3 regions of the Streptomyces sp. NBC_00271 genome follow, and region 3 is predicted to be linked to each of the others. Evidence: riboswitches for the same ligand, from Rfam matches in the RefSeq annotation. Region 3 holds a riboswitch; each other region holds the start of a gene.
What was found. A riboswitch is a leader RNA that binds a small molecule or an ion and turns the genes downstream of it on or off. The one in region 3 is predicted to bind S-adenosylmethionine.
Positions count from the first base shown of each region.

Region 1: another riboswitch for S-adenosylmethionine. It lies ahead of thrC (threonine synthase); the one in region 3 lies ahead of OG798_RS17795 (aminotransferase class V-fold PLP-dependent enzyme).
Region 2: another riboswitch for S-adenosylmethionine. It lies ahead of OG798_RS33610 (hypothetical protein); the one in region 3 lies ahead of OG798_RS17795 (aminotransferase class V-fold PLP-dependent enzyme).

Region 1 is NZ_CP108070.1:5,611,688-5,618,813, reverse strand. Features, by position in the region: gene OG798_RS25625 (alpha,alpha-trehalose-phosphate synthase (UDP-forming)) at 1-706, opposite strand, end outside; gene OG798_RS25620 (glucosyl-3-phosphoglycerate synthase) at 820-1,764, opposite strand; SAM riboswitch class I at 1,943-2,089, shown strand; gene thrC (threonine synthase) at 2,107-3,435, shown strand; gene OG798_RS25610 (MoaD/ThiS family protein) at 3,524-3,799, shown strand; gene OG798_RS25605 (cold-shock protein) at 4,260-4,466, shown strand; gene groL (chaperonin GroEL) at 4,822-6,444, shown strand; gene OG798_RS25595 (NADH:flavin oxidoreductase) at 6,635-7,126, shown strand, end outside.
Region 2 is NZ_CP108070.1:7,365,736-7,372,861, reverse strand. Features, by position in the region: gene OG798_RS33620 (hypothetical protein) at 1-489, opposite strand, end outside; gene OG798_RS33615 (chitinase) at 857-2,557, shown strand; gene OG798_RS33610 (hypothetical protein) at 2,797-3,849, opposite strand; SAM riboswitch class IV at 3,907-4,016, opposite strand; gene OG798_RS33605 (DUF3293 domain-containing protein) at 4,267-4,767, shown strand; gene OG798_RS33600 (hypothetical protein) at 4,770-4,991, shown strand; gene OG798_RS33595 (hypothetical protein) at 5,064-5,873, opposite strand; gene OG798_RS33590 (hypothetical protein) at 5,878-7,126, opposite strand, start outside.
Region 3 is NZ_CP108070.1:3,815,716-3,822,841, forward strand. Features, by position in the region: gene OG798_RS17770 (C40 family peptidase) at 1-221, opposite strand, end outside; gene OG798_RS17775 (NYN domain-containing protein) at 538-1,887, opposite strand; gene OG798_RS17780 (hypothetical protein) at 1,922-2,161, opposite strand; gene OG798_RS17785 (rhomboid family intramembrane serine protease) at 2,314-3,045, shown strand; gene OG798_RS17790 (Lrp/AsnC family transcriptional regulator) at 3,042-3,323, shown strand; gene OG798_RS17795 (aminotransferase class V-fold PLP-dependent enzyme) at 3,400-4,761, opposite strand; SAM riboswitch class IV at 4,955-5,071, opposite strand; gene trpD (anthranilate phosphoribosyltransferase) at 5,256-6,320, opposite strand; gene qcrB (cytochrome bc1 complex cytochrome b subunit) at 6,476-7,126, opposite strand, start outside.

The DNA of each region.
Region 1 (7,126 bases), 1.8 Mb from region 3:
CGAGCCCGTGCACGCCGATCCGGGTGTCGCCGAGCCCGCCGACGAGCGCGTCGCAGCAGGCGGTGAACGCGTCCGCCCAGCGCTGGGTGAGGAAGCCGAGCCGGTCCGCGCCGAGCATGCCGCGCAGCACCTGTTCGGCGATGTCGTCGGGCAGCATCCGGAAGTAGTCGACCGGCGCCCAGGGGGTGTGCGAGAAGTGGCCGATCCGCAGGTCGGGGCGGAGTTCGCGGAGCATCCCGGGGACGAGGGTCAGGTGGTAGTCCTGGACGATCACCACCGCGCCCGGCGCCGCCTCCGCGGCCAGCGCTTCGGCGAACGCGCGGTTGTACGCCTCGTACGACGCCCACTGGCGCCGGAACTCCGCGTCGAAGACCGGCTCCAGCGGGGTCTGGTACAGCATGTGGTGGACGAACCACAGCACGGAGTTCGCGATGCCGTTGTACGCGTCCGCGTGCACGTCGGCGTCGATGTCCAGCATCCGTACGCCGTCCTCGGCGATCCCGCGCCGGACCGCCTCGCGGTCGCCGTCGCCGAGCGCCGAGCACACCCACAGGGCCCCCGCGTCCGGCCCGATCGCGGAGAGGCCCGAGACCAGCCCGCCGCCACCGCGCTTGGCGCGCAGCGAGCCGTCCTCTTGGACCTCGTAGGTGACCGGGCCGCGGTTGGAGGCGACGAGGATGTTGTGGGCGCCTTGCGTTGAAGCCATGCCTCGAAACTTAGCCCCACGTGGAAACGCTCAAACGTTCCCTTCAGCCGTATGCCGTCTGCGGGCCGGTGGGGGCTCGTCGCGCAGTTCCCCGCGCCCCTGACGGGGCGCTTCTACGCCGCCCTGCGTTTCTGGTACTCGGCGATTTCGACCATCGGGGGACGTTCCTCCGTGTCGACCGAGTAGGTACGCGGCTCGAAACCGTCCCCGCCCCGTTCGAACTGGGTGAGGGCCGGGCGGATCAGGTGGCCGCGGGCCAGCCGGAGCTGGGCCGTGCGGTAGATCGCGGCGGACATCCGGCCCAGCGCCTGCCCGTCCTGGTGGCGGTGCTTGCGCACGCCCACGTCGACCTGGGCGAGCGCGTCCAGGCCCACCAGGTGCAGGGCGTCGACCAGCATGCCCAGCTCGATCCCGTACCCGACGGGGAAGGGGAGCTGTTCGAGCAGCGAGCGGCGGGCCGCGTACTCCCCGCCGAGCGGCTGCACGAAGCCGGCCAGCTGCGGCCAGTGCATGTTGAGGAGGGGGCGGGCCATGAGTTCGGTGACCCGGCCGCCCTGCCCCGCCGCACCGCCGAGCGGACGGTCGTACATCGCCTTGACGAGGTCCACACCGGGCTCGGTGAGCAGCGGCCCCACGATCCCGGAGACGAAGTCCGAGGAGAACTCCTTCAGGTCGGCGTCGATGAAACAGACGATGTCCCCGCTCGTCACGAGGAGGGAACGCCACAGCACCTCGCCCTTGCCGGGCACGGTCGGGATGCGCGGCAGGATCTCGTCCCGGTGCACCACGCGCGCGCCCGCCGCGGCGGCCACCTGCGAGGTGCGGTCGGTCGAGCCCGAGTCGACGACGACGATCTCGTCGACGAGGGGCACCTGCTGCATCAGATCGTGGCGGATGATGGCGACGATCTCGCCGACCGTCTCCTCCTCGTTCAGCGCAGGCAGGACGACGCTCACCGAGGAGCCCGTGGCCCGTTTGGCGGACATGAGTCTGTGGAGCGGGCGATCGGTCACGGACCAGGAGCGATTGCTCAGCCAGCGCTCAGTTTCCTTCAGCACAGTCTGCGGCTCCTCACTGTCTGATCACCCGGTGTCTCACGGTGTGATCCATCTCGCGGTTCGGACGACTATCTCAACTGTCCTGGCCTTCGGTTACAGTCTTGAACAACGCGGATGACCATCGCATGTCGTAGATCATTTGCGGACCACCGCACCACCGCACGACACAACCGAATACCGCTCATCCAGAGGGGCAGAGGGATACGGCCCGATGAAGCCCCGGCAACCCTCCAGCTGGTCCTGTCACATTGATGTGGCGAGGCTCCCGGCTAGGGAAGGTGCCAAATCCGTCTCACGGCGAAGTGCGTCGTGAGGAAGATGAGGAGAAAGGGCCTCGCCTCCATGGCTGCGCAGACTGTTGCAAGTTCGACTGTTGCAAGCACCACGAACCCTGTCGCGGGCGACACCACCACCGTAGTCGGTGTGGATCTCGGACCCGCCGCCGCGCTTTCCTGCCGCGAGTGCGGGCACCGCGTGCCGCTCGGCCCGGTCTTCGCCTGCGAGGAGTGTTTCGGCCCGCTGGAGATCGCGTACGACTTCTCGGCCTACGAAACCGAAGAGCTCCGGGCGCGCATCGAAGCGGGCCCCGCGAACATCTGGCGTTATGCGCCGCTGCTGCCCGTCCCGGCCGACGTCGCCGACAAGCCGAACATCAACCCCGGCTGGACCAAGCTCGTCAAGGCCGACAACCTCGCCCGCGAGCTGGGCGTCGAGGCCGGCAAGCTCTTCGTCAAGGACGACTCCGGCAACCCGACGCACTCCTTCAAGGACCGCGTCGTCGCCCAGGCCATCGAAGCGGCCCGCGCCTTCGACTTCACCACCCTCTCCTGCTCCTCCACCGGCAACCTCGCCGGCGCCGTCGGTGCCGCCGCCGCCCGGGCCGGTTTCCGCTCCTGCGTGTTCATCCCGCACGACCTGGAGCAGGGCAAGGTCGTCATGGCCGCGATCTACGGCGGCGAGCTCGTCGGCATCGAGGGCAACTACGACGACGTGAACCGCTTCTGCTCCGAGCTGATCGGCGACCCGGCCGGCGAGGGCTGGGGCTTCGTCAACGTCAACCTGCGGCCGTACTACGCGGAGGGCTCCAAGACCCTGGCGTACGAGATCTGCGAGCAGCTGGGGTGGAAGCTCCCCGACCAGCTGGTGATCCCCATCGCCTCCGGCTCCCAGCTCACGAAGATCGACAAGGGTCTTCAGGAGCTGATCAAGCTCGGACTGGTCGAGGACAAGCCGTACAAGATCTTCGGTGCCCAGGCCGAGGGCTGCTCGCCGGTGTCCGTCGCCTACAAGGCCGGCCACGACGTCGTACGGCCCCAGAAGCCGAACACCATCGCCAAGTCGCTCGCCATCGGCAACCCGGCCGACGGGCCGTACGTGCTGGACATCGCGCGGCGCACGGGTGGGGCCGTGGAGGACGTGAACGACGAGCAGGTCGTCGATGCGATCAAGTTGCTCGCGCGTACCGAGGGGATCTTCGCGGAGACCGCCGGTGGCGTGACGGTGGGCGTGACGAAGAAGCTGATCGAGAGCGGGCTGCTCGACCCGACGCTGACCACCGTCGTTCTGAACACCGGTGATGGTCTGAAGACGCTGGACGCGGTGGCCGGTACGGGGCTGACGGCGACCATTCGTCCGAGCCTGGACTCCTTCCGGGAAGCTGGGCTTGCGTAAGCGTCGTTGTTCGTCTGCGGGCCGGTGGGGGCTGGTCGCGCAGTTCCCCGCGCCCCTAAAAGCCCTTACCTGACCGGAGGTCACAAGAATGAGCGTTTCCGTCCGCATCCCCACCATCCTGCGCACCTACACCGGTGGTCAGGCCGAGGTGACGGCCGAGGGTGGGACCCTCGGTGAGGTCATCGCGGATCTGGAGAAGAACCACACGGGTATCGCCGCGCGCGTCCTGGACGACCAGGGCAAGCTGCGCCGGTTCGTCAACGTCTACGTGAACGACGACGACGTCCGCTTCGAGCAGGGTCTGGAGACGGCGACGCCGGACGGCGCGGGCGTCTCGATCATCCCCGCCGTCGCCGGTGGCTGACCTCCTCGAGAGCCGTTACCCAGGGTGAGATAGTTACCCTGGGTAATGCCAATTACCGAGAGTTCATCGAATTGCCCCCTCCGTGAGAGAAGCGGAGGGGGCAATTCTGTATGGTTGAGCGGGGTACAGTTGGGGAACCCGCTCCACTTTGCATGCCGGGCGCATATGAGTTCGCGCCCGAAGTCCGGCAAGAAGTAGCCAAAGTGTCCCGCGCTTTTGAGCCTTATATGGCTTTTATGGGGCCCGACTTGCCCTGAATCTTCGCAAATTCTCCCTATATTCCCGATCGGTCGTGCCCGGAATTCTCGTCCGATTGACCTGTTGCAGACGGCAGTTGGACAGATACATTCAGCCGCGGTCGACGCGTTCCGGCGCACACCCCCAACCGTTGGGGGGTGAGGTCTGACCCGGGTCCGCGAAGTGCGGTCCTGTGCAAGGGCCAGTAATAGGGGAGTTAGGCATGGCTCAGGGCACCGTCAAGTGGTTCAACGCGGAGAAGGGGTACGGCTTCATCGCGGTCGACGGTGGTGCGGATGTATTCGTCCACTACAGCGCGATTCAGATGGACGGCTACCGCACCCTGGAAGAGGGTCAGCGGGTCGATTTCGAGATCTCGCAGGGCCAGAAAGGGCCGCAGGCGGACATGGTCCGACTCGCGACCAGCTGAAGCACGCGCCGACTGACTGTTCGACGTGACGAAGGGCTCGTATCCCATGGGGTACGAGCCCTTCGGTCTGTCCGCGCACTGTCATGACACCGTCGTGGGCCCGCTCGCGCACCGGCGCGACGCGCGGGTTGCGCGCCCCTTCTCACCTGCGGATCAAGGGAAGGCGCTTGCACTCGGCAGGGGCGAGTGCTAATCATTGGCGTTAGCACTCTGAAGGTGAGAGTGATAACGAAGGACCGGGTCGGTGAGGCCCGCAGGCCAGGTGGTGCAAGGAACCACGGGGCAGGCAGGCCGTCCGTCGCGGGCGCCAGCGCGGTCCGGAGCAATCCACCCCAGTCCGGGAGGACCACTTCACATGGCCAAGATCATCGCGTTCGACGAGGAGGCACGGCGCGGTCTCGAGCGCGGGATGAACCAGCTCGCCGACGCCGTCAAGGTCACCCTTGGCCCCAAGGGCCGCAACGTCGTCCTCGAGAAGAAGTGGGGCGCCCCCACGATCACCAACGATGGTGTTTCCATCGCCAAGGAGATCGAGCTCGAGGACCCGTACGAGAAGATCGGCGCCGAGCTGGTCAAGGAAGTCGCCAAGAAGACGGACGACGTCGCCGGTGACGGTACGACCACGGCGACCGTGCTCGCCCAGGCGCTCGTCCGCGAGGGCCTGCGCAACGTAGCCGCCGGCGCCAACCCGATGGCTCTCAAGCGTGGTATCGAGAAGGCCGTCGAGGCCGTCTCCGGTGCCCTCCTTGAGCAGGCCAAGGACGTCGAGACCAAGGAGCAGATCGCTTCCACGGCCTCCATCTCCGCCGCCGACACCCAGATCGGCGAGCTCATCGCCGAGGCGATGGACAAGGTCGGCAAGGAAGGCGTCATCACCGTCGAGGAGTCCCAGACCTTCGGTCTGGAGCTTGAGCTCACCGAGGGTATGCGCTTCGACAAGGGCTACATCTCGGCGTACTTCGCCACCGACATGGAGCGTATGGAGGCCGTCCTCGACGACCCGTACATCCTGATCGCCAACTCCAAGATCTCCTCGGTCAAGGACCTGCTCCCGCTGCTGGAGAAGGTCATGCAGGGCGGCAAGCCCCTGCTGATCATCGCCGAGGACGTCGAGGGCGAGGCCCTGTCGACCCTGGTCGTCAACAAGATCCGTGGCACCTTCAAGTCCGTCGCCGTCAAGGCTCCGGGCTTCGGTGACCGCCGCAAGGCCATGCTCGGCGACATCGCCATCCTCACGGGCGGCGAGGTCATCTCCGAGGAGGTCGGCCTCAAGCTGGAGAACGCGGGTCTGGACCTGCTGGGCCGTGCCCGCAAGGTCGTCATCACCAAGGACGAGACCACGATCGTGGACGGCTCCGGCTCCGCCGACCAGGTCCAGGGCCGGGTCAACCAGATCCGTGCCGAGATCGAGAACTCCGACTCGGACTACGACCGCGAGAAGCTCCAGGAGCGCCTGGCGAAGCTGGCCGGCGGCGTGGCCGTCATCAAGGCCGGTGCCGCCACCGAGGTCGAGCTCAAGGAGCGCAAGCACCGCATCGAGGACGCCGTTCGCAACGCGAAGGCGGCCGTCGAGGAGGGCATCGTCGCCGGTGGTGGCGTGGCCCTCATCCAGGCCTCCTCGGTCTTCGAGAAGCTCGAGCTCTCGGGTGACGAGGCGACCGGCGCCAACGCCGTGCGGCTCGCCCTGGAGGCCCCGCTCAAGCAGATCGCCGTCAACGGTGGTCTCGAGGGTGGCGTCATCGTCGAGAAGGTGCGCAACCTGCCCGTCGGCCACGGCCTGAACGCCGCGACCGGTGAGTACGTCGACATGATCGCCGAGGGCATCATCGACCCGGCGAAGGTGACGCGCTCTGCCCTGCAGAACGCCGCCTCCATCGCCGCGCTGTTCCTGACCACCGAGGCCGTCATCGCCGACAAGCCGGAGAAGGCCGCCGCGGCCGCTCCGGGCGGCATGCCGGGCGGTGACATGGACTTCTGATCCTTCCGAGGATCGGTTTTCCTGCCGAGGGCGGCACTCCCTGGAAACAGGGGGTGCCGCCCTCGGGCGTGTCCGGGGTCACAGGGCGAGGTGCCGGGCGGCCGGAATGACATGAACGGCCGGAGAGTTGTGGTTGACGCACCATCGATGCATACGCACATACCATCCGGTACTCGAGGAGCCCCCACACGTGTCTACGACTGCCCCCGCCTCCCGCGCGGCCGAGATCCTGTCCCGCCCTGTCTCGCTGAACGGCCTGACCGTCCCGAACCGGATCGCGATGGCACCGATGACCCGGCAGTTCTCCCCGGGCGGCGTCCCCGGTGAGGACGTGGCCGAGTACTACGCCCGCCGCGCTGCCGCGGGCGTGGGCCTCATCGTCACCGAGGGCACGTACGTCGGCCACGACTCGGCGGGCGAGAGCGACCGCGTCCCGCGCTTCCACGGCACGGAGCAGCTCGCGGGCTGGACGAAGGTCGCCGACGCGGTGCACGCGGCGGGCGGCACGATCGTTCCGCAGCTGTGGCACATCGGCATGGTGCGCAAGGCGGGGAAGCCGCCGTACGCCGACGCCCCCGCGGTCGGCCCCTCCGGCATCCGTCTCGACGGCACCGAGGGCACCGGCAAGGCCATGACCCAGACCGACCTGGACGAGGTCATCGCCGCGTTCGCCGAGGCCGCC
Region 2 (7,126 bases), 3.6 Mb from region 3:
GGCCAGCTGTGGGCGTGGATGGGACAGTACGGCGAACTGGGCGCCCGGCACCCATGACTTGGCGTGCGATTTCAGGGTCACCGGGACCCGGTCGAGCTTGGCGACCGAGCCGAGCAGGGCGCCGGCGTAGATGTAGTGGGCGAGCAGCCGGGCGGAGGAGGCGAGCACGCCCGGGCTGAAGTCGCAGACCGACAGCTGACGCAACTGCTGGGCCAGCAGGGCCACTCCGAGCGGCGGCAGGTCGATGCCGAGCAGGGCGATGCGGTCGCTCTCCAGGACGGAGCGGACGGTGTGCAGCCGCCGGGTGACCGCGTCCTCGACCGAGGCCGGGTAGAGCGCGATGACGTATCCGTGCTGCTCGATGAGGGCGTGCATGCCCGTGAGGGAGCTTTCGAGACTGTCGAGGGGCTGCACCACGGCGGGTGGGGTCTGCCGGTCGTGCGGCGGGAGCACCAGATCGGGACTGGTGACGGCTATCGCGGTCGGCACGCTGCACACACCCCGTTCACTGTGGCGGGGTGGTCGACCACCGCCTCAGATGGCCCCTGTGACGTCCTCTTGCATCAGCACCATATCCACGGCATGGCCGCCTCAACACCGAATCTTCCAGATCAACTCACGGAAGGTACGGGCTTGATCAACGGAGAGTGAGACGAATATGCCACAAGTCGCCCACCCTGCGGGCCGATTGAAGCGCCCGGCCACCCCTGTCACCCACCAGAGGTCTTGACAACCGAATTGGTCTGGACCAACTTGTACGCCAGCAACGTCCGACGGTGGCCACCGTTGCGCACCCCGCTTCTCCCCCCTCCCTCCCCTCCCCTCACCGGAGGTCCCAGTGGACCGCGTCATACGTATGCCCCGACCGCCCCGACGCAGATGGGCGGGCGCCCTCGCCGCCGTCGTCACCGCCTCCGTCCTCTCCCTCACCGGTCTGGCGGGCCAGGCCCAGGCGGCGGACGTCAACAACGCCAAGAACGGCGGCTACGAGTCGGGCCTGAGCAACTGGACCTGTACGGCGGGCAGCGGTACGACCGTCTCCTCACCGGTGCACGGCGGCTCGGCCGCCCTCAAGGGCACGCCCGCCGGGCAGGACAACGCCCAGTGCACCCAGGCCGTCGCGGTCAAGCCCAACTCGACGTACACGCTGAGCTCGTGGCTGCAGGGCGGGTACGCCTACCTGGGCGTGACGGGCACCGGCACCACGGACGTCTCGACCTGGACCCCCGACTCCGCCTCCTGGAAACAGCTCTCGACCACCTTCACCACGGGCGCGTCGACGACCTCGGTGACGGTGTACACGCACGGGTGGTACGGCCAGGCCCCGTACTACGCCGACGACCTCTCGGTCTTCGGCCCCGACGGCGGCGGAGGCGGCGACCCGGCCCCCACGGTCCCGGCGGCACCCACCGGCCTGACGGTCTCCTCCACCACGTCCTCCTCCGTCTCCCTCTCCTGGAACACGGTGTCGGGCGCGACGGGCTACAACGTCTACCAGGCGGGTACGAAGGTCCAGTCGACGACGGGAACATCGGCGACCGTCTCGTCCCTCGCGGCCTCCACCTCGTACTCCTTCCAGGTCACGGCGACGAACGCGGCGGGTGAGTCGGCGAAGTCGACGGCGGTGACGGGCACGACGACCGCGTCCTCGGGTGGCGGTGGCGGCGGTTCCCTCCCCAAGCACGCCGTCACGGGCTACTGGCAGAACTTCAACAATGGCGCGACGGTCCAGAAGATCTCCGCCGTGCAGTCCCAGTACGACATCATCGCGGTGGCGTTCGCGGACGCGACGACCACGCCGGGCGCGGTGACCTTCAACCTCGACTCGGCCGGGCTCGGCGGCTACACCGTCGACCAGTTCAAGGCGGACATCAAGGCCAAGCAGGCCGCGGGCAAGAAGGTCGTCATCTCCATCGGCGGCCAGAACGGCACGGTGTCGATCAGCGACTCCACGTCCGCGACGAACTTCGCGAACTCCGTCTACTCCCTCATGCAGACGTACGGCTTCGACGGCGTCGACATCGACCTGGAGAACGGCCTCAACGCGACGTACATGACGCAGGCCCTGCGGTCCCTGTCCGCCAAGGCGGGCTCGTCCCTCATCATCACCATGGCCCCGCAGACGATCGACATGCAGTCCACGTCGAACACGTACTTCCAGACCGCCCTGAACATCAAGGACATCCTGACGGTCGTCAACATGCAGTACTACAACAGCGGTTCGATGCTGGGCTGCGACGGCAAGGTCTACAGCCAGGGCTCGGTCGACTTCCTCACCGCCCTCGCCTGCATCCAGCTCCAGGGCGGCCTGGCCCCCTCCCAGGTGGGCCTGGGCCTCCCGGCCTCGACGAGCGGCGCGGGCAGCGGCTATGTGTCTCCGACGGTGGTGAACAACGCCTTGGACTGCCTGGCCAAGGGCACCAACTGCGGCTCCTTCAAGCCCTCCAAGACCTACCCGGACCTGCGCGGCGCGATGACCTGGTCGACGAACTGGGACGCCGCGGCGGGCAACGCGTGGTCGAACTCGGTGGGGGCGCACGTGCACGCGCTCGGCTGACGCGCCTCTCGTCACGCCCCTTGAACACGGCCCGCCCCGCCCGAAACCGTCATCGCATCCCGGCTTGTTGCCAGGTGCGAACGGACTCGGCGGTGGCGGGCCGCGGGGTTGTTCCGGCGACCCGGCCGGACCTCCGGGGCCGTGCGTACGTCTCCGGCCTCAGCGAGACCTTGACGCTCAGCACTGCCGAATTCGTCGCCAACGGGACCAGACGGCGGAGGGCAGCGCGGCGATGGCCATCAGTAGTGCCGGCTGGCCAGAAACACGTAGCAGCGTGACCAGTTGACGGTCCAGTCGCCCGCCACGGTGTAGCCGGCCTCGCGCACCTGTTCCGTCACCCGGTCCAGGAGGCTCCGCAGCGCATCCGAAGTATCACGGACCTGAGACTCGCTGCCGGGCTCCCAGGCGGGCGCGGAGTACATCACGTGCTGTTCCGCCCCGCGCGCCCTGATGACCTCGACGGTGTGGTCGTCGTCGTTCTGGAGGGACACATAGCAGCTGCCGTCGTTTGCTCCCTCGTCCGAATCGGCACTGGAGGAATCGGTGTCGTCGGTTGCGTTCAGGGGCCCTGCGACGTCGCTGCCGCAGGAGGACCACCAGAGCTGCCACGGCCCGTCAGTGGTCCATCTCTCCCTGTCCAGTCTCGCCTGGGCGATATCGATGAGGGTGGTGAGCCCTCGAAGCGAGCGCCTGTCGAGGTCGGGGGGAAGTGTGTCACTCAGGTCGTAGATCGGATCGTTCGCCATCCCTTCGGCGAAGTCGTCCACGACCTCCAGGACGCAGTCGTCGTTCTCGTCATCCTCGTCGTCCTCGTCCTGGTTCTCCACCTTCGCGTACTGCCTTTTGTCGGCTTCGTGTCCCCAACAGAGGCCAGGCATGCCGCCATGCGCGCAGGTGCACGTGTCCGTCCCCTCGGCGGACTCGGTGGTCTCCTCGGGTTCCGAGGTCCCTTCGACTGCTGGGGACACCGGGGTGGGCTCCTCACCCGGGGAGGGAGCGTCCCGGCGCGGGTTGAGACAGACTGCCTCCAAGGGGGCCTTGCCGATACGGCTGTTGCTCAGCCACTCGGGCACGTCGTCCCGTTGTTCGACGGCACGCGCTTGCGGAGGCCGGTCCGCGGAGCGGTAGAAGGCGATGTCGAAGCCGCGGTCGAGCCATTCGCCGAAGAGGTCATCAGTCCCCGGCGAACCGAGGCCGCTCGCCTCGGCCGTTCGGAACAGCACCCGAGCGGCGGTGAGTTCGATGACCGGCAGGCCCACGCGGTCGGGCTCGGTCTCGGAGGGAACGGGCATGGTCGGGCAGCCTCCCGGAGTCGAAGGACCCCGGTAGCGCACTGTCCGCACCGCGGTGATCTGCGGTTCACCACGCACCACGCGCGGCGATCGGCCGTCCCCGGGGACATCCGCGACGGACGGGATGCCGTCCAGCAAGCCGGGACTTGGCGCTGGAACTCGTGACCGAGCGGGAAATTAACACCCCTGACCGGCCTTCGCAACGTGATCCGAACCCCCTTGCTCCGGGACCCGATTCGTGACACCTTGCGACTCGGCCGACCCGGCCGCGCGCGGCCGGGGGAAGCCACCGGTTAGCCATCGCGCACACCGTGCGGGTGACTTTCCGGGCCACACCGTGCTCCCATGCCCATGGGGGCAGGCATCGATCTCCCTGCACGGCGTGTAAGGGGGTCCTTCGTTCCACAGGAGGCCCTTGTGCACACCACCGACGCGCCCGGTGCGCCCCAGAACTGGGAGCTCTACCGTCACGCGGTCGTGGACATCCACTTCCACGACCGGACCGTACGGGTCGAACCGCGTTCGACGGGCACGGCCGAGGGATCCTTCCCGGAACCGGCCGACGACAGCGCCCTTCATGTGATCACGGCCTCGAATCCTCGTGGTCGTACCGCCTCCGCCGAGTACAACGCCCACGCTCAGAGCTTGTTGCTCGATGAGCTCGACCGGCAGCAGCTCACCTGGTGGCCCGCGGCAGGAGGTGACGCGCGCGGCACGCACGTCGAGGAGAGTGTCGCCGTCGCGGGCATGAGTGACAGCGCGGCACGCGAACTCGGCCGTCGCTTCGGCCAGGACGCGATCTTCACCTGGACTCCCGACGCATGGCGCGTGTCGTCGTGCGACGGCGACACCGCAGCCGTGAGTGGCTGGGCGGCGTCCACCAGGAGCACAGGCACCGGCGTACGACAGGAGCGGTGACGATGGGCATGTACCCCATGCGGACCCCGGTCCACTGTCCCCACTGCGGCAGAACCCTCGGGAGAACTCTTGACGGCCCACCGTCCGAGCGGGTCAGGGTCGACGGGTTTCCCGCGGAGGTGACGTACGAGACCGATCCCTTGTGCGGGGTGCGCTGGCACGTGTGGGACAAGACGTCCCCGCTGCGCGGCCTGGCCCGCTCCCATGTGGACGGCACCGACTGAGATCACGACGCTCGACGGAACGGCGAACAGCCCCGGCCCGGCGGTCGCGACGCGCTGCGTCGCCGTACCGGTTCACTTGTTCGCCCTGTGGTCGACCACGACCCCTCCGAGATCTCGGGCCGCTTCCTGCCCGGTGGCGGTGTCGCAGAGCTGAATGGTCCAGTTCCCTGCCGTGGCGATGTAGTACGGGACGTGGTCGTCGCTGAGGAGCAGCCGGATGTAGTCGTTCCGGGCGGCGGAGCTGTCGTGCAGCATGAGGTGGGCGTCGCGTTCGTCGCCGGACCCACCGCAGGGGCGCGTCTTCGCCGCCTGCGTCTCGCACAGTGCTTGGTCGGCCGACTCCGTCTTCCGCCGGTCGCAGCCGACGGACTTGTCCAGCGCGTCGGCGAGCGCGTCGACGCTCTTGTATTGGGGCTTCTGGGGGATGGCGGGCAGGCGATACAGAGGAGGAAGGACGACGGCGTCGACGGCTTTGGCGATCTTCACGGAGTAGTCGGGGGAGCCGTTGGGCAGGACGCGGATGAACCAGTTGCCGGCGGCCACGATGGTGTTGCCGCTGCTGCGCCAGCTGGCGATGGAGTCCCCGACCTCGTTCCGGCTGGACTTCTTGGGATTCAGCACCTGGATCTGGTTCTCCACCTCCGCTCCGTCGATCGAGGCCTTGCAGTCGAGGCCGCCGACTTTGCGCCGGAGCACGTCACAGGTGATGCCCCCTCGATCGAGCGCAGCCACCACGTCATCCGCCGTCTGGTACTGCGGCGTCGTAGGCACGTTGCTGGGCATGGGGGTGAGCTGATCGGAGCTGGGGGCCTTGAAGGCGTCACATGCGGTGAGCAGTACCGCCAGAAGACATGCGATCAGCGCCGGTGCGATCCTCTTCATGGGGTCAGTGGGCTCCTGGCGGCGTGGGGGTCGGGCCGGGGCTCGGTGACGGTGTTCCCGGTTCGGGCTCGCCGGTTCCGGTGCCCGTGGTCTGGCCGGTGCTGTAGAGCGGGTCAAGGGATACATGGTGTCCTGCGGGAGTCTGCGACTCCAACTGTGCGACGGCTTTCGCGCGTTCATCGTCGCTGAGTGCGTTCCAGGCCATCGCATCGTCGAGGTGTGGCTCCATCTTGTCCCAGTTCTTGCCTCGGACCTTGATGTCGGCGCCACGGTGGTCGGAGTCGTCACCGTACTGCTCGTTCTTCTCCCGCACGTCAGGGGTGTCAGCGGCGTAAAGGGTGAACAACTGCTTGTCCGTGTCAGAGCCGTAGGGATCGTCGCGCAGGTCCGAGAGGTGGTATGCGCTCAACCGGACGTCCAGGTCGGGGTGCCCCTCGATGTTGGCGGCGAGTTCGGCGTCACTCAGCTCGCTGAGGTATCTGCCGTCTTCCAGCTGGAACGCCTCGTGATGCTGATCGACGACCGACCGGGCCGTTTCCAGCTTCATGTGCGTGATGCCCAACGACTTGTCGGGCTTTGCTCCGAGGGTGAGGCTCCAGTCGAAGAACCGACCGAACTCGGTCAGCGGCCCTCTCAGGCTCGGGTTGGAGTTCTGGTACCACTGCTGCTCCTGCCACAAGATGGCCAGCAGCAGCTTCTGGCTGATCCCGGTCTCGGCGGAGGCCAGTTTCACCTGGTTGAGGACGTTGGGCGGAACGTTGATCGGGTGAAGACCGTCCAGGCCGCCGGACAGACGGAGCGCGATGGCCAGCGGGCTGTTGCTGTCGAGGGCCTCTTTGGCCAGCTCGGGATCGCCGATCTCGGTCAGTCCCTCGATGGTACGCAGCGTCCGGGCCGCCTCGGCGTCGGCCTTGTCCGCCTTCGTCAAGGCATCTGCGATGACCTGGTGCGCGTGAGTGACCTTCTGGTGTTCGTCGCTGTCCGGTGACGTCGCGACCGGGTGGGCGAAGTCGACGCGACCGCTGTCGTCGACCTTCAGTTCGTGTCGGGCGGCGTAGTCGAGAGCGCTGTGCAGGTCGCGCTGGGCGTCGGTGATGTCGGCGGCCAGGTCGTCGTACACCCGGGCAAGGGCGCGCAGGGAAAGGGCGGCCGCTTCGTAGTCGTCGGCGTGCTTGACGAACTTCTCCCGCGCCGCGCGCCCGGCGTCACCGACCCAGCACTGCCGCAGCGTGGCGGCCATCTCGTCGCGGGCG
Region 3 (7,126 bases):
AGCTTGTCCTGCTTCTCCTTGGCCCCGTCGAGCTTCTCGGTGGCCTGCTCGGTCTCCTCGTAAAGCTTGTCGACCTTGCTCTTGACCTCGTCCTTGCTCGGCTTCTCGCTGGGCGCGGCGTTGGCGGCGTTGGCGCTGAGGACAACGGCAGCGGCTGCGGCGGTGGTGAGCACGGTCACACGGGTGCGGCTCGGCTGCTTGGGTCGACGGTGGGACGCCACGAAGGCGAGCTCCTTCTTCCTCCAGCCGCCTGCCGAGACGCCGACGGGCGGTGTCCCCCCACCGTCACTCCCAATGAGTGATCACCCGAGTGGAGGTTCGAGCCCCGACCCTAGTGACCTTCCTGTGATCAGTTCAAATCCAAACCTGAAAATTCTTAGTCACCCAGCGCATTCTTTGCACTCAACTCACATGCAGTGATGTGGAGCTGACGCTACGTTGCGTGAAGGTTTCGCCAATTCGGGCACAACGCCCGGATGTTACGGATGGGGCGTACGGGCTCTTTGGGGTGTACGGCACAGATCGCCGACGACTGTTTCAGCCGCGCGAAAAGCGCTTGAGAAGCACCACGGAGGCCACCGGGCGAGCGCCGGCCTTGGCGATCCCGTCGGCCACCTCACGGTCGGTGGAGACCACGATGACGGGCCGCCCGGGCGGCTCGGCGCGCACCAGCTGGCGGATCAACTCGTCCGCCGTGACCCCCGCTTTGGAGAACAGCACCCGCACCCCGCGCGGCGGCGCGAGCAGCACGGGCGCCGCCAGCTCGGCCCCGTCGAAGACGCACGTCACCTCGGCCCCGGTCTGCGCGGCGAGCTGCGAGAGCTGCCCCAGCAGCCTGAGCCGCTGCTTCTCCAGCGGCATCTGCGGATAGCCGGTCTTGGTGACGTTGTAGCCGTCGACGACCAGATGCGCCTGCGGCAGCGCGAGCAGCTGGTCGAGGATCGCGGGATCATTTTCGGACAGCGCACGGGCCGCGATGTCCTTGGGCGTCATGCGCCCCGGTTCGACCGCGTCCACGGTCTCCGCCGGCCGTACGGACACGGGCGGCAGCGCGAGCTCCCGGCGCAGCCCCTGGGCCGCCTCCAGCACGGTGTCGAGCAACAGCCGTACGCGCATGTCCTCGACGCTGCGACCCTCGCGCGCCGCCTTGCGGGTGGCCTCCAGGGCCGCCTCGGCCTCCGAGAGCCGCGCCTTGAGCCGCCGGGTCTCGCTCTCGGCGGCGGACACCTGGGCCTGCCCGTCCGCCCGTGTGGTGTCCATCTCGCCCTGCAGCTTGCGCAGCGCGGCCTCGCCCCGCTTGACGTCGCTGAGGGCGCCGCGCAACTTGCGGTGAAGCGATTCCGCTTCCCTCTTCGCGGACTCCAACTCCGTGCGCAACCGCTCGGTTTCGGCCTTGGTCTGACCACGCGCCTGAGCGAGCTCCTCGCGCAGCCGCTCCAGCTCCGCCCGGCTCTCCTCGTCCGCGCGCTCGGCGTCCGCCCGCAGGGCCTCCTCACCCGCGGCGGTCACCAGCTTCACCCAGCCCGTGGGGCGCAGCACATAGGCCGCGGCCGCCACGTCCAGCGGATCCGCGGCCGGCGGCGGCGCGCCCGAGTCGAGGGCACCGACGAGCTCCGGCTGCGCCTCTCTGAGCTTTTCGGCGATACGCTGCCGGAACAGCGGGTCGGTCTCCAGCGCGGCGGCCATGGCGTTGCCGGCGAACTTCGCGCGCCGATTGGGGGCGAACCGCGCATACTGCCGCAATTGGGCGGGTAGTTCGGCGACGGTCAACCCGCCGAAGCCGTCCGACACGATCTGTACGACCCGTCGACGCACCCCGTCGGGCAGCGGACGGTCGAGCACCTCAGCGGCGCCGTCGTCCGGCTCCCCGCCTGTGGTCTCCACCATCCGTCACCCCAATGTCTGTGCGGGGCCCGCTCCCTCAGGAGCCGGCGCCCGGCCTGTCCACCAGTTCCACCTGGTCCACCGCGTTGCACCACCGGCAGCGCACCGACTCGATGGTCTCACTGACCACCTTGCGCTCCTCGACGTTCGGCTCACCGGCCAGGTCGAGGTGCACATACTCGACGACCTTGGACGAGCGGGTCACGTCGAATCGCGTGAGGTTGCCGCAGAGTGTGCAGCGCCAGCGAGTCTCGGCGGTCGGGAGGGGAACCGTCATGTGGCAGTCGCTTTCCTTCTAGTGTCCGTCCGACACCGGTCTCCGGCGCGTGTGGCTCGTTACCCTACGGCCTGGCGGGTACTCGACGCTCGGCCGTCCATGGCGGCGAGGCACTCTGTGCGCATCGGTCCGGTTACGTCATGCTCTGTACCATGATCAGCACCTGGGGTACGGCGGTCGGCAGGACGATGCGCGGTCAGTCCGCGCCGGTGACGTACGGGCTGATCTTCCTGTGCTGCCTGATCTTCCTGATCGGTCCCGCCTCGGGACTCAATCCGTCGTTCGGGACCGGGGACGCGCTGGTGGTCGCCCAGCGGGCCTACTTCCGGCGCTGGGGCGTGATCCCCGCCGAGCTCTTCGACGGGACCCCGGGCGCCTGGCTCACCCCGGCCACGGCCCTGTTCATCCACGGCAGCTGGCTCCACCTCCTGGGCAACATGCTCTTCTTCTACGTCTTCGGAGCGATGACCGAGGAACGCATGGGCCACGTCCAGTTCGCCGTCTTCTACGTGGTCTGCGGGTACCTCGCTCTGCTGGGTTACGCGATCGCCAACTCCGGCTCCGAGCAGACCCTGGTCGGCGCCTCGGGGGCGATCTCCGCGGTCCTCGGAGCGTTCCTGTACCTGTTCCCCAGGGCCCGGGTGACCAGTCTCTTCCCGTTCCTCTTCTTCCTGCCGCTGCGCTTCCCCGCCTGGGTCGTGCTGCCCTTCTGGGTGACCCTGCAATGGCTGGCGGCGGGCCGCAGCCCCTCGGGCCCCGGGGTCGCCTATCTGGCCCACCTGGTGGGCTTCTCGCTGGGGTTCGTCTACGCGTGGGTGCGGTTCGGGCGGCCGACTAGAGTGAAAACCCCAGCAGCAGCCCCCGAGGGAGAAAACCAGCCGTGATCACCGCGATCGTGCTCATCAAGACCAGCGTGGACCGGATCCCCGAGATCGCCGAGTCGATCGCCGCGCTGGACAGTGTCAGCGAGGTCTTCTCCGTCACCGGTACGTACGACCTGATCGCCATGGTCCGGGTGAAGGCCCACGACGACCTGGCGGACGTCATCCCCGGCAAGATCAGCAAGATCCCCGGCGTCGAGGGGACGGACACCCACGTCGCGTTCCGCACGTACTCCCAGCACGACCTGGAGGCGGCGTTCGCCATCGGCCTCGACAGCTAGGCACGGCCGCGCGGTCCTTTTGGGGAGATGTGGGGGGGCGGGGCCCCCACGCACCCCCACGCACCCCCAGCCAATCTCAGACCGCCGGAACGCAGCGGCCGTCCTCCGTGCGGTAGTTCCACTTCGCCCCGTCCCGCACCAGTTCCTTCACCGCGCGCACGAACCGCTCCACGTGCTCGTCGGGCGTACCGGCCCCGAAGCTGACGCGGATCGCGTTGAGGGACTTCTCCCCGGGCGCGGCCTCGGGCGCCCCGCACTCCCCCTGCGTCTGCGGATCGCTGCCGAGCAGCGTCCGCAGCAGCGGGTGCGCGCAGAAGAGACCGTCCCGCACCCCGATCCCGTACTCGGCGGACAGCGCGGCCGCGAAGTGCGAGCTGTTCCAGCCCTCGACGACGAACGAGATGACGCCGACGCGCGGGGCGTCGTCGCCGAAGAGCGACAGGACGCGGACCTCGGGCACCTCGGCCAGACCGGCGCGGACGGCCCCGATCAGCTGCTCCTCGCGGGCGACGAGCGTGTCGAAACCGGCCTCGGTCAGCGCCTTGCAGGCGGAGGCGATGGAGTAGGCGCCGATCACGTTCGGCGAACCGGCCTCGTGCCGGGCCGCGCTCTCGTGCCACTCCACGTCCACACCGCCGTCCACCCGCCGCGTGACCTTGCGGCTGGCGCCGCCGCCCGCGAGATACGGCTCGGCCTCGCGCAGCCAGTCGGCGCGGCCCGCGAGCACGCCGGAGCCGAACGGCGCGTACAGCTTGTGCCCGGAGAAGGCGACCCAGTCGACGTCGAGGTCCCGCACCGACACCGGGTGGTGCGGGGCGAGCTGGGCGGCGTCCAGGACGATCCGGGCACCGTGCGCGTGCGCGGCGGCGGCCAGCTCGCGCACCGGCCACAGCTCGCCGGTGACGTTCGAGGCGCCGGTGACGCAGACCAGGGCCGGGCCGTGGGGGTCGCGGGCGGCGAGGGCCCGCTCCAGGGCCGTGACGGCCTCCTGCGGGGTGCGGGGCGCGTCGAGGTAGGTGACCCGGGCGTCCTTCCACGGCAGCAGCGAGGCGTGGTGTTCCGTCTCGAAGACGAACACCTGGCAGTCGGCCGGAAGCGTGGCGGCGAGCAGGTTGAGGGAGTCGGTGGTGGAGCGGGTGAAGACGACCTGGTCGTCGCCCCGGCAGTCGAGGAACTCCGCGACGGTCCTGCGGGCGTTCTCGAAGAGGTCGGTGGAAAGCTGGGAGAGGTACCCGGCGCCGCGGTGCACGCTGCCGTAGTACGGGGCGTACGCGGCGACGTCGTCCCACACCCGCTGGAGGGCGGGGGCGCTGGCGGCGTAGTCGAGCGCGGCGTAGGTGACCTCACCGCCGGTCACGAGCGGGACGGTGACATCTCGGCCCAGAACGGGCAGAGGGGCGCAAAGGGTCTGGTTGGCGGCAGCGGTGGAGACAGACATGGCGAGCTCCTGTGAGAGGCAGGCGGAATCGCTGCGCGGGCCGGGTGCACGGGGGTACCGCTGTGCACCCGCGCGGCTCGGCGCAGGGAGGAAAGGCAAAAGGGGTGTGCGGAGGCGGGGCTCTACGCCCTATCGCATTCGCTTGCTCACAGAAGGCTCCCTCGAACGACCAGGACCCCTGGGATTCTCGAGGGGTCCGCGCTTGCCGTAGACCTCGCTGCCTACGGCCTGGTCTTCACCCGGGGCACCCCGCCACGGACGGAGGGTTGCCGGACAGCCGGCCGGGGCCTGATGGCTGTCGCTCATGACCTGATACGGCATCCTGCCACAAGATCTTCCCCCCGCAACCCGACGTCCGTATGCCGGGACGCCGAGTCCCTACCTGGGGTCTCCGCCCCCAGACCCGCAAAAGATCGCGCAATTCTCCGCGCCCCTTTTGGGGGCGCGGAGAACTGCGCGGGCAACCCCCGCCAGCCCGCGGCCGAACAACCGGACTACGACTGGCTCGCAGCCACCCAGCGTTCCAGCGTCCGCTTCGCCGCCCCCGAGTCGATCGCCTCCGCCGCCTTCGCCATCCCGGCGCGGAGCTGGTCCGCGAGCGGCGCGTCGGTCGGGGACAGGGCGACGAGGGCCGCCGCGGAATTCAGCAGCACAGCGTCCCGTACGGGCCCCGTCTCGCCGTTGAGCAGGCGACGGGCGACGTCCGCGTTGTAGGACGCGTCGGCGCCGCGCAGGGCCTCCACGGGGACGAGTTCGAGGCCGACGTCACGCGGGTCGAAGCGCTCCTCGGTGACCTTGCCGTCGCGGACGACCCAGACCCGGGACGTCGCGGTGGTGGTCAGCTCGTCCAGGCCGTCGTCGCCGCGGAAGACGAGCGAGGAGTTGCCGCGCTCGGCGAACACGCCCGCCACGATCGGTGCCATACGCAGGTCCGCGACTCCGACGGCCTGTGCCTTCACCCGCGCCGGGTTCGTCAGCGGACCCAGCACGTTGAACGTGGTCCGGATCCCCAACTGCCCCCGAGCCGCCGCGACATGACGCAGCGCCGGGTGGAACTTCACCGCGAAGCAGAAGGTGATCCCGGCCTCCTCCGCGACCTCGGCCACCCGCTTCGTCGTCAGGTCCAGATTGACGCCGAGCTTCTCCAGGACGTCCGAGGCACCGGACGCGGAGGACGCGGCCCGGTTGCCGTGCTTGACGACCTTGGCGCCGGTCCCGGCCACGACGATCGACGACATCGTGGAGATGTTCACCGTCTTCGCGCCGTCACCGCCCGTACCGACGATGTCGACGGTGTCCCCCGGCACCTCGATCACATTGGCGTGCTCGTACATCGTCCGGACCAGACCGGAGATCTCCTCGACCGTCTCGCCCTTGGCCCGCAGCGCCACCGCGAACCCGGCGATCTGCGCGTCCGTCGCCTCGCCGCTCATGATCCGGTCCATCGCCCAGGCCGTGTCGTCCGCGCTCTGGTCGCGGCCCTCGAGCAGGCCGTTCAGCACCACGGGCCAGGAACGGCCCGCCGCGGTGTTGCCTCCAGCGGGGTTCACAGCGCTCATAAGCCGCTCCTGGGTCCGTCGTCCCGGCAAAGGGACTCCTTGTGTAGATGGGAACACCCTATCCAGGCCCGGAGACGGCAAAGAGCCCCCGTCCAGGCAATGGACGGAGGCTCTCGCCGTGGCGATCAGTGAAGACCGGTCAACCGGTCGGAAGATCAGTGGTGGCCGTGGCCGCTCGTGATCTCCTTGTACTCCTCGACCGTGGGCTTGGGGATCTGGCTGTCCTCCCCGTAGAAGCCCTCGCTGAGCTTGGAGCGCAGCCTCTCCGTGCCCTTCACCTTGCGCTCGACACCGTTCTCGTCGACCGTCGCGCCGATCTGGGCGGGCTGGTACTGCTCGTGCGCGGTGAGCGTGTGCAGGGCGTCCTGGCTGAGCGGCTCGTGCACCTCGATGAACTCACCGTGCGGCAGGCGCTTGATGATGCCCGACTCGCGGCCGTGCAGCACCTTGTCCTTGTCGCGGCGCTGGAGGCCGAGGCAGACCCGCTTGGTGATGACGAACACGATGACCGGCACGACGAAGAAGCCGATGCGCACGAACCAGGTGATCGAGTTGATCGACAGGTGGAAGTGCGTGGCCCAGATGTCGTTGCCACCACCGACGAGCAGGACGAAGTACCAGCTGATCCAGGCGGCACCGAACGCGGTCCGGGTCGGGACGTTGCGCGGGCGGTCCAGGATGTGGTGCTCACGCTTGTCGCCGGTGACCCAGGACTCGATGAACGGGTAGACCGCGATCGCGACCAGGACCAGCGGGAAGATCACCAGCGGGATGAACACGCCCAGCACGAGCGTGTGACCCCAGAC